DNA from 3 places in the Desulfitobacterium dehalogenans ATCC 51507 genome. Region 1 is predicted to be linked to each of the others. Evidence: riboswitches for the same ligand, from Rfam matches in the RefSeq annotation. Region 1 holds a riboswitch; each other region holds the start of a gene.

Region 1 (3,284 bases):
GAAAACGTCACTCCGGAAAAGAAAGCATTGCTTATCAAAGGAGCTACTCAGTTACTTGTGGATGTGTTGGGCAAAAACCCCAATACAACGGTCGTGGTGATCGATGAGGTCAATACTGATAATTGGGGTATTGCCGGGGAAACTATAACAGCTCGTAGAAAAGACGGCCGCTAATAATAGTGGAGAATTATGAAAACAGGACTATTCGGTATACATGGGTTATCAAAATAGAGATCGAGCGATTAACAGGTAAGATCGCCAGGTACTAAATAGGATATTTGGTTATTTGAAAGGAATCCGGGTTTTATTGGATAAATAGAACCCGGATTATTGTGAATAAGTGTGGAAAAATTATTGTTTGGCATTTCCGGTTTGCCACTATACGATGGGATAAAACGATTTAATTATGCAACCGGTATTCACTATTTGAAGTCTATTGGGCTGGATGCCATGGAACTACTGTTTGTTCGAAGTGTCAATGTGACGGATAACAACAAGGGCGCTATCCTGGAAGCAAAGCAAAAGGAAGACTTTTACCTTTCGGCCCACGCATCTCATTATATCAACCTGAATTCAGATGATGCTGCTATACAAATTCAATCAATCAAAAGAATAATTGATGCTGCAAAAGGGTTAGCTAAGGTCGGAGGAAGGAGTCTGGTACTTCATCCGGGATTCTACATGAATGACTCCAAGGAAGTTGCTTACGCTACAATTAAAAGTAATTTAATGAGGCTTTCGAGTTATGGCGTAGATTACAGGCTTGAGACAACTGGAAAGGGGTCTCAGTTTGGAACGCTGGAAGAGCTGGTTTCCCTTTGTCAAGAGGTTCCCTCATGTAAGCTCTGCGCTGATTTTTCTCATATTCACGCGAGATCAAACGGCGGTCTTAAGAATTATGACGATTTTGCTGGTGTTCTTAAGCACGTCCTTGATAATTTAGGCAGAACTGCCCTGGAGGATTTACACATTCATATGGGGGGAATAAAGTACACAGCGAAAGGCGAAAGAAGTCATGTTCCATTACTGGAAAGCGACTTTAATTATAAGGAATGTCTAAGGGCTATAAAAGATTATGATGTCCGAGGATGTATCATAGCTGAAGGGCCTCTTTTAGAGAGAGATGCTTTACTTCTAAAAGAAACTTATGAAAAATTGGTCTAAAGGCAGTGGCGCAAAGTCGCAGGGTCTAAGGCGCTCAGAAAGCGCTAGGATAGCTTGGTTGCTAAAATGTTGCAAAGCCTGTCTTTTTAGGACGGGCTTTCGTTATATAAGTTCCGCAACTTTGTACGTTAGGGTCAAAAAAATGCTATGCGGTAAAGCCGCATGACATTAGTATTTTTCGAGAGTAATGGCCCCGATTTCCATACTTCAAAAGCCCACTATTTTAATTGAGTCAGAAGACATGTAAAACTAGAAAGAATGGAAATTGGAGAGGGAATGAAGAAAAGATGTGGAATATTAGAAGAATTGCGAAATATGCTCTTTAATAGTGATAGGGAAATGGTGGTTTCTATATAAAGTTTTGATATGAGTTGTGAAGATGATCAAGTTTGGCTAAAAACTGAGTTCGCTAGCAAGCCCTAATGTAAAAAGCCCTCCAGATTGCTAAAGAGCGAGTCCCGTTATTTATGTGAAAAACAGTTGAAGAAAAGGAAAGAAAAGAGGTTGTTGTGATGTGGAGTTCACTTAAAAAGATATTATATGGGGATAACAAATCAACATCACCAAACGATGCTGTTTTTGAGTGCAGACTTTGCCAGGCCACATTCAATATCGATGCCAGACCTTCTGAAGAGTATCAACTCTGTTATGCATGTTTTAAAGCAACAAGTGATCATGTGGCATCACTGATAGAAAATATCGGAGTGTTAAAAGAAAAAGCAAATAACGCAGGACAAGCGGGGAATTCTTATGTGCAAATGCACTATTTAAAGGAAATTTTGGATAGGCTAACCGAATACAAAGAATCCTATTACGATAAGGGTGTCGACATTATTAATGAGGATATCAATAAGTTAATTGGAGAGGTCCGGGAAGTACATGATGAAGCGGCCAAAGAAGTCAGGGAAAGCAGACGGCGCAGAGTTAAAATGGATGTATCCGCAATGGAACTTTGGACTAGAGAGCAGTGGAATGGTATTCGTGCCGATCAGCAAAGAGTTCTGAAAGATTATTTAAGTTTATACGACACTATAGATAGAGCGGGATATGGACTAAAGGATGGCAGATCCCTGGCAAATGAATTATTCCAAACCGCAGTACACTTCTTGACTTATATAGCCTTAGCGGATGGCGACTTAACTGAGATTGAAAGCCAAATCATCAAGGATTATCTAAATATAGGCGGAGCTTATGCCATAGATGTGGAAGCCTCGAAAAAATATATACTAGAGAATCCCCAGTTTGCAGAGGGGATCCCATCTTTTCTGGATATCATTAGAGAGCTTGATCAACATCTTAGTGAAACAGGTACACGCTCAAAGAAAGCCGTGGAGACAATGACCGGGATTGTCATGTTTTTTGGATATCTGGGTAAGTATTTCTTGTATGAAAGCTGCAATGACATTGATATTAACAAATCGACGGCGTTATACGAGTATTTATTGCATCTCAATGAGTACTTGGAAGATAACGGATATGAAACAACAGACCTGCACGAATTCCAAGAGATAGATCCGGAGGACGTGGATAGAGCCGGCAGCTCTGATGGCACAGGTGCTGATAAAAATCTGGAGCAATTGCTTCAGGAATTGAATGAACTGATCGGATTAGCTCGGGTTAAAAAGGATCTGAATAGTCTGGTCAATCTGATTAAAGTGCAAAAGATACGTGAGGAACGGGGCTTTAGTCAGCCGGCCATGTCCTTGCATTTGGTGTTTTCGGGGAACCCCGGAACAGGAAAAACAACGGTGGCCAGATTGCTGGCTGAAATATATAAAGCATTGGGATTGGTTTCCAAGGGCCAGCTCTTTGAAACTGACCGCTCAGGACTTGTTGCCGGGTATGTGGGACAAACCGCTCTAAAAACCCAGGAAGTGATCAGCAAAGCGAAGGGCGGTATCTTATTTATTGATGAAGCCTATTCTCTTACAGAAAACCGGGGAGAATCGGATTTTGGCACTGAAGCCATCGATACCCTTGTCAAAGCCATGGAAGATCACCGGGCAGATTTAGTCGTAATAGTAGCTGGATATCCTGAACCAATGGAGCGTTTTTTGGATTCCAATCCGGGTCTGCGGTCACGGTTTAATAAATTTATTGTCTTTGATGACTACAGCGCG
Region 2 (3,284 bases), 2.0 Mb from region 1:
GAGTGAGGAGTTCGTGAGCCACATTTTCTAATTGCCCGGAGGAATGAGCAATCGTTTCGATTGAAGCTAATTGTTCTTCTGAAGAAGCTGAGATTTCCTGCATACCAGCCGAGGCTTGTTCAACCACTGCGGAAATATTCGTGGCTTGGTCAGCAACTTCTTTCGTCTGATTATTGATTTCCTCTAAGGCTATGGAAATTTCATAGGAGTTTTGCGCAAGCTCAGTAATTGAAGCAAAAATCTTCGCAAAGCTTTCTTTAGTATCTTCTGCCGAAGATTCCATAACAACAACGCTTTCTTTAGCCTGATTCATATTATTAACGGCTTCCGTCACCTTACCATTAATGCCATTGACAATATCTTCAATTTTCTTGGTGGAACTGCCGGATTGTTCAGCGAGTTTGCGAATTTCTTCGGCTACGACGGCAAATCCTCGTCCTGCATCACCAGCACGGGCTGCTTCAATCGAAGCATTTAATGCAAGCAGATTGGTTTGTTCGGCGATACTGTTGATTGCACTGATCATGTTGCGAATCTCATCGGCCATTGTGGCCAGTTGAAGGATCGATTGACCAACAGCATTCGAATACTTGTTGTTTTCTTCTATTTTTTGACTTTGGCGTTCAAGAGCCTCTTGACCGGCTTTAGCAAGCTCTAATGATTCTTTGGCCTTGACTGTACCAACATCTGTTTTTTGCGTAGCTTCGCTGACGATATTATTAACCGTATTAATCGCATCTGTTGAACCTTGAATCATTAAAGCCTGATTGCTATTGCCTTGAGCCATTTCGTTTATAGTTGTAACGACTTGGGTTAAGCTCTGAGTGGTTTCCTCAGTTGTTGACGATAATTGCAAGGAATGAGATGCTAGCGTCGAGGCAACCTCTTGAATGTTGACTACAAGTCCCCTTAAGTTTTGAGTCATTGTCTTAAGACTATCATAAAGTTGGCCGATTTCATCTTTTGACTTAATTTTAATTTCAAAGTCTGTCAAATCTCCGCTCGCAATTGTTTCGATAACGGAGGATAACTGGACGAGTGGCTCGGTAAATCGTTTTGAAAAGATAAGGCCCAATAAGCCGACAACAATGCTCACAGCTAAGAGCAAGCCGATTGAGGTATACAGGAGTCTATTAGCGGAAGCCATCGCCACCGAAACAGGGGTTTCCACAGCGATTAACCAGCCCGTCAGTTCGTTCAAAGTATGGCTGGCAATAACCTCTTCACCTTGAATATTGGTCGTTTGTATAGTCATATCCTGTCCGGTAAAACCTGTTTGCACAAATTCTAAAGAGCTAAAATCTTCTTGGTTTTGAACATATTCGATAAGGGGATGGGCCAATACGGTCCCTTGTCTGGAAATCACATAGATGCTTGAACCACCTTCTGAAAGCTCTGTGACAAAGTCACTGAGCTGAGCGAGTTGAATGTTCGCTTGAAGAACCCCGACAATGTTATTATTCATATCACGAACAGGTGTAGAGATCACGACAATCAATTCACCGGTAGCCTTTGCGACGAGAATATCGGATACATACTCTTCTGTACCGTTCATGGCTTGCTTAAAAAAATCTCGCTCATTGATTTTGGTTAAGGCATCATCATTACTTTTAACGACTTGTTGTCCTTCGGTATCGTCGAGAGCAATAATAAGTTCGGGATTGACTTTAACGGCATCCAGCAGAATATTTTTCGCATTAGGTAAATCGAAATTGCGAATGGCCGGTTGATTGGCAACCATATGTAAGGTATTGAAATTTTTATCCAACATCCCGTTTATTTCAGCTTTGGCAATTGCTATTTTGTCCTGGCTTAGCTGATAGGAACTCTGTTGGGAGCTTGAGATAAAAGAGGGTATGGATACGGCAGAAAAGATTAACAGTGGAATTAAGCTAGTAGCTAAGAGCATTGAGAATAAGCGTGCCTTGAGTTTCAAAATAGTTCCTCCTCACATAATAAAATTTGTTCCTACTAGAAGAGCTTGACCATTTACTTTATGGTCTTGACCATATTACCGAAGACTTATTCTAAATTAGGACTGAAAAAACAATAAAAAAAGCCGCATTCATTTAGCGACAGTAAAAGAAGACTTCGGCAGCTTGGCAACCATCAGCATGATCTGGAAGGCCCATAGCTTTGCGTCCTCAGCTTTCGCTAAGTTTGCCTTTGTCGCAATATAAGGAAGTATATCTAAGTATAATGGTATGTGGTATGTGGTATGTGGTATTACCTAATCAATTCTACTATAAATTATTACAATTTGAAAGGTAATTCGTAAATAAATCTATCTTCTCAAATAAACCCTGTAGGTTATCTCTACGTCAAAACTGTTAATATCCTTAGATGGTTTAATAATTCGATCAACATACTCTTGAAGGACTTTTTTCTTTTCCTCTTCATTGGCGGAAAAGAGGAAGTCCTTTTGCTTATTTATCCATGCTGTCTACCTTAATCCTAAACGTATTACTGTTCCTTCTTTTCCATTTAAAGTGGCTAGGTAAAATATTAACTAGCCGCTTATGACAACAAAAAGGCCAGGGTAATTCGCCTGGCCTTCCTTTGATTGTTTTAGAAAATTACACCAAGAGCAATCAGGATAAGAATTGCGATAAAGATAATTCCTACGCCAACGCCAACGCCAACACCTGTAACTGGGGGGACAGGGAAGACAGTGGGACGGCTGGTTACAATTGGTCCAATGTGTGGTGGAGCACCGACCGGTGAAATATGAGGAAAATGACTAAACCCGCCCATTAATATTCCTCCTTCCTTAAAATTTTGCACTTAGACTAGAACACGATTCCCATTGCGATAAGCAAAAGAATGATTACAACTACGATTGCAATACCTTCGAATCTCTCTTCACGACGTTCAACTCCGTCAAAACCAAGTGCCATTTGAATTCCTCCTTTACTCGAAGATACTACAGTTTATGCTTTGTCTATAAGACTTGCCACAATATGGGAATTTGCGCAAGGCGGTGATGCAGTTGTGCAGATGTAGGTTATATAAGCCTAAAGAGGCAAACGCAAAGGAGAATTGCGTTAACGGCCACTGATGAAATTAAAGGAATACCTTCCTTTTTGTCAAATATTATTAAATTATAATCGGTATATTTTATAGTTTCTAATTTTATTATAGGCTAATAGTCTCTGTTTTTATTAAGGTTAGAAGGGGAGAAGGTATGGTATACATGACACTATTGAAGCTACTATTAAAAATGCTGGTTGGGGAAGAAAGAAAGCAATGCAGGAGCAAATTGACTTAATAGAAAGATCACTTTT
Region 3 (3,284 bases), 750 kb from region 1:
GTGGTCGAAGCGTGTGGCGATCATTGGCTTGCCCTTTGCCGTACTGATTCACACGGTCACTGCTTTGATCTTTGCCACCCAAGCCTCCCGGGGCTGGTGGAACACGGCGATACTACCCCCGGACTTTATTGCGGTAGCGGTGGCTTCGGGAACGGCCCTAGTGCTTTTAATTTCCCTCATTTATGTAGGGAAAGAAGGGTTTACTGAATATCAGGATGCCTTTAAGACGTTAGCCCTCATAGTAGCCGGTGCACTCCTGGTTCATTTTTTCTTCGTGGCTGTAGATCTGCTGATTCATGGCTGGTGGGGAGGGACCGAAGGTCATGAACTTTTCGCCCTTCTCTTTGGCCAATATGGGATGATCTACGGCATAGAGCTTCTTTTGCCGGCCTTTACCATGCTGTTTTTCTTTACCCAAAAGGGCAAAAGTACACGGCAAACCCTAATTCTTGGTTGTGTGCTGCTTTTTATAGGGGTTTTTGCCCACCGTATGATGCTGATGTTCCCGTCGTTTAATGCCATACCGTTAAGCTTCACTATTCATGGTACCGGTATCGAGGCCTGGGCATATCCTGTAGCCATCGGTGAATATCAAGAAGGAATATCGTCCTTTACCAGTTCCTGGCCCTATTTTCCCACGGGGATCGAAATGGCTTTAGGACTCTTTCCTTTTGGCGTGGTTCTGTTTGTCGTTTCTTTAGCCTTTCGATTGTATTCCTTCTTGCCCAGCTCTCCGAAGAAATAAGCATCCCTAGTGCATAAAAGAGCGCAACGAACGGGTAAATTCGCTGCGCTCTCATTTTGCGCTCCTAGAATGTAAATTGTTTAACTCTGTCTAAATAGCTTACTCCAGAATGGACTCGATAAAAAGAGTGCGCTTCTCCACGAGATTGTATTCTTTCGCTTGGACATTGGAAAGCTCGTCGTCGGCGACTAAAACCCTGACGATGGGGCGCATGGGCAGACTCTTATTTTGATCGACGATGATACCTGTTTCTCCGGTACTCAGTTTAACGGTACAGCCCGTGGGATATGCGGCAATATGTTTAAGAAACGTGATCACCAGATCCTTAGAGAAAAATTTCTCTGCGCTACCCATAAGAATTTCACAGGCTTCATGGGGCGGGATGCGGGTATGTCCTGGGCCGTCATTCACTAAATTATCATAGAAGTTAGCAATGCCTACAATCTGTGCCCACTGATGAACGGCATCTCCCTCCAGTTTACGGGGATAGCCGTTGCCATTGAGACGCTCATGGTGCTGGAAGGCAATATGGGCGCTCAATAAATTCAGTTCCCGTTTTGTTCTGAGTATATCGAAGCCGTGATTGGTGTGAGTTTGGTAAAGCTCCGCTTCCTCAGGAGTAAAGGGCTCTCGCTTATTTAACAGCTTCTTGGGCAATTTCACGGTGCCGATATCATGAAATAAGGCACCGATGGCTAATCCTTCCAGACTTTCCCGCTCCAGGCCTAAGGCCTTACCCAGTACAGTGGAGAGAACACATACATTGACGGAATGTGCAAAAATTTGATTGTCATAGGTCCTCATATCCGCTAATCCGATGAAGATATCCTTTTGGAAAAGGACATCCTGAATGATGTTGTCAATGTTCTTTTTTACATTAAAGCCATCAAAGTCTTTTCCTACTTTCACAGCTTGTACGGCATTATCCAGGGACGCCATGGCCTCACGCCGATGTTCTTCGGAGATAACATCCTCCACCACGATATCCTTACTTTCCTCGTCGTCAATATAGAGAATGCTGATACCAAGGGTTTTCAAACGTTCTATATAAGACTTGGTCAGAGACATTCCTCTTCCCAGGAGTACACGACCGTCATTGGTATAGATGGTTCGCCCCAGGATATCTCCTTCTTGAAGCCTGTTTATACTTAACTGACGCATTGAATTGTTCTTCCTTTCAAACTTATCTTCATAGATCAAATTTATAAAGAGGGGATCAATTTATAAAAAAGGGATATAAAATTAAAAATCGCCATGTGAACTGGCGACAAAGTAGTTTAAAGCTTAAGGCTTCGGTGGCTTGGCAATCATCAGGCATGTCCTGGAAGACCCATAGCTTTGCGTCCTTGGCTTTCGCCAAGTTTGCTATTGTCGACACTAAAGTGCAGGCTATACATATTTTATGTATCTAAAGTATAAGTTTTTTTATCACTCATCCTATTATAAATGTTAAGTTTTAGCTTCACAACATCTTCTCGCCCAAATGGGGAATTTTAAATAATAGGGTACATCCTCTATGAATCACGGAATATCTATGTTAGAATAGTCAGAATAGTTTATCTTTAAAGCGTTGAGGTGAAAAGAAATGATTCGTGAAGTTTATCCCCAAATTTATTTAAATGAAGTTCCATTGCCGAAAAATCCACTGAAGGCATTAAATAGCTATATTATCCTTTCCGAAGACCGTCCCCTGATTTTTGATACGGGGTTTAATAAGGAAGAGTGTAAAAAGGCTCTTATGGAAGGGATTGCTGCATCAGGCATTGATCTTAAACGGACAGATTTAGTGCTGACCCATATGCATATCGACCATTCCGGACTGGCCGACTATCTATGGAAACAAGGGTGTAAGGTCTATATCGGGAAGAAAGATGGCACCCTGCTGAATAACTTCAGAACTTCTCCTGAACTTGTGCTGAACCATCTGAGTGAGGGCCTTAATTTGAAACAAGGAATCGGGATAAAGGAGATAGAAGCCTTCGATATAGCTCCTAAGGAGCCTTTTGAATACACTCCACTGCAAGAAGGGGACTGTTTGGAGGTGGGGCCCTATCAATTCGAAGTTATCGATATTCCTGGTCATAGCCCAGGGCACATAGGTCTGTACGAAAGAAAGCATAAGCTGTTTTTCGGCGGGGATCATATTCTTAATGAGATAACTCCCAATATTACCTTTTGGCACTACAAAATCGATAGTCTGGGAAACTTTATTGAAAGCCTGAACAAGATTCGCCAGTTTGATATTGATTGGGTGTTTCCAGCTCATCGCAGCCTTATTCGAAACCACCGGCAACGAATTGACGAATTGATAGCTCATCACCAGGAACGACTCGAGGAAATCACCGGGATTCTGTGTGATGGTAAAAAAACCGTTATGGAGACAGCTGCAAGAATGCGCTGGGATTTGAACTATAAGAGCTGGAATGATTTTCCCCTAACCCAAAAGTGGTTTGCCTCTGGCGAAGCCATGGCTCATCTGGAGCATCTGGTGTATAAAGGAGAGGCCCAGCGAGTGAGTTTCGATGGGAAGCATAACTAT

What was found. Region 1 has a riboswitch for cyclic di-GMP ahead of DESDE_RS08415 (AAA family ATPase). Riboswitches for the same ligand answer to the same signal wherever they lie in the genome.
Region 2: linked by a shared signal. The riboswitch ahead of DESDE_RS19365 (methyl-accepting chemotaxis protein) and the one ahead of DESDE_RS08415 (AAA family ATPase) in region 1 are both predicted to bind cyclic di-GMP.
Region 3: linked by a shared signal. The riboswitch ahead of DESDE_RS04640 (HD-GYP domain-containing protein) and the one ahead of DESDE_RS08415 (AAA family ATPase) in region 1 are both predicted to bind cyclic di-GMP.

What each region holds. Positions count from the first base shown of each region.
Region 1 covers NC_018017.1:1,728,046-1,731,329, forward strand. Annotated here, with positions in the region: gene DESDE_RS08405 (2-hydroxymuconate tautomerase family protein) at 1-174, shown strand, start outside; gene DESDE_RS08410 (TIM barrel protein) at 343-1,164, shown strand; cyclic di-GMP riboswitch class I at 1,139-1,230, shown strand; gene DESDE_RS08415 (AAA family ATPase) at 1,677-3,284, shown strand, end outside.
Region 2 covers NC_018017.1:4,043,724-4,047,007, reverse strand. Annotated here, with positions in the region: gene DESDE_RS19365 (methyl-accepting chemotaxis protein) at 1-1,936, opposite strand, end outside; cyclic di-GMP riboswitch class I at 2,091-2,175, opposite strand; gene DESDE_RS19360 (hypothetical protein) at 2,569-2,754, opposite strand; gene DESDE_RS19355 (PH domain-containing protein) at 3,247-3,284, shown strand, end outside.
Region 3 covers NC_018017.1:975,034-978,317, forward strand. Annotated here, with positions in the region: gene nrfD (NrfD/PsrC family molybdoenzyme membrane anchor subunit) at 1-745, shown strand, start outside; gene DESDE_RS04640 (HD-GYP domain-containing protein) at 845-1,906, opposite strand; cyclic di-GMP riboswitch class I at 2,037-2,122, opposite strand; gene DESDE_RS04645 (MBL fold metallo-hydrolase) at 2,331-3,284, shown strand, end outside.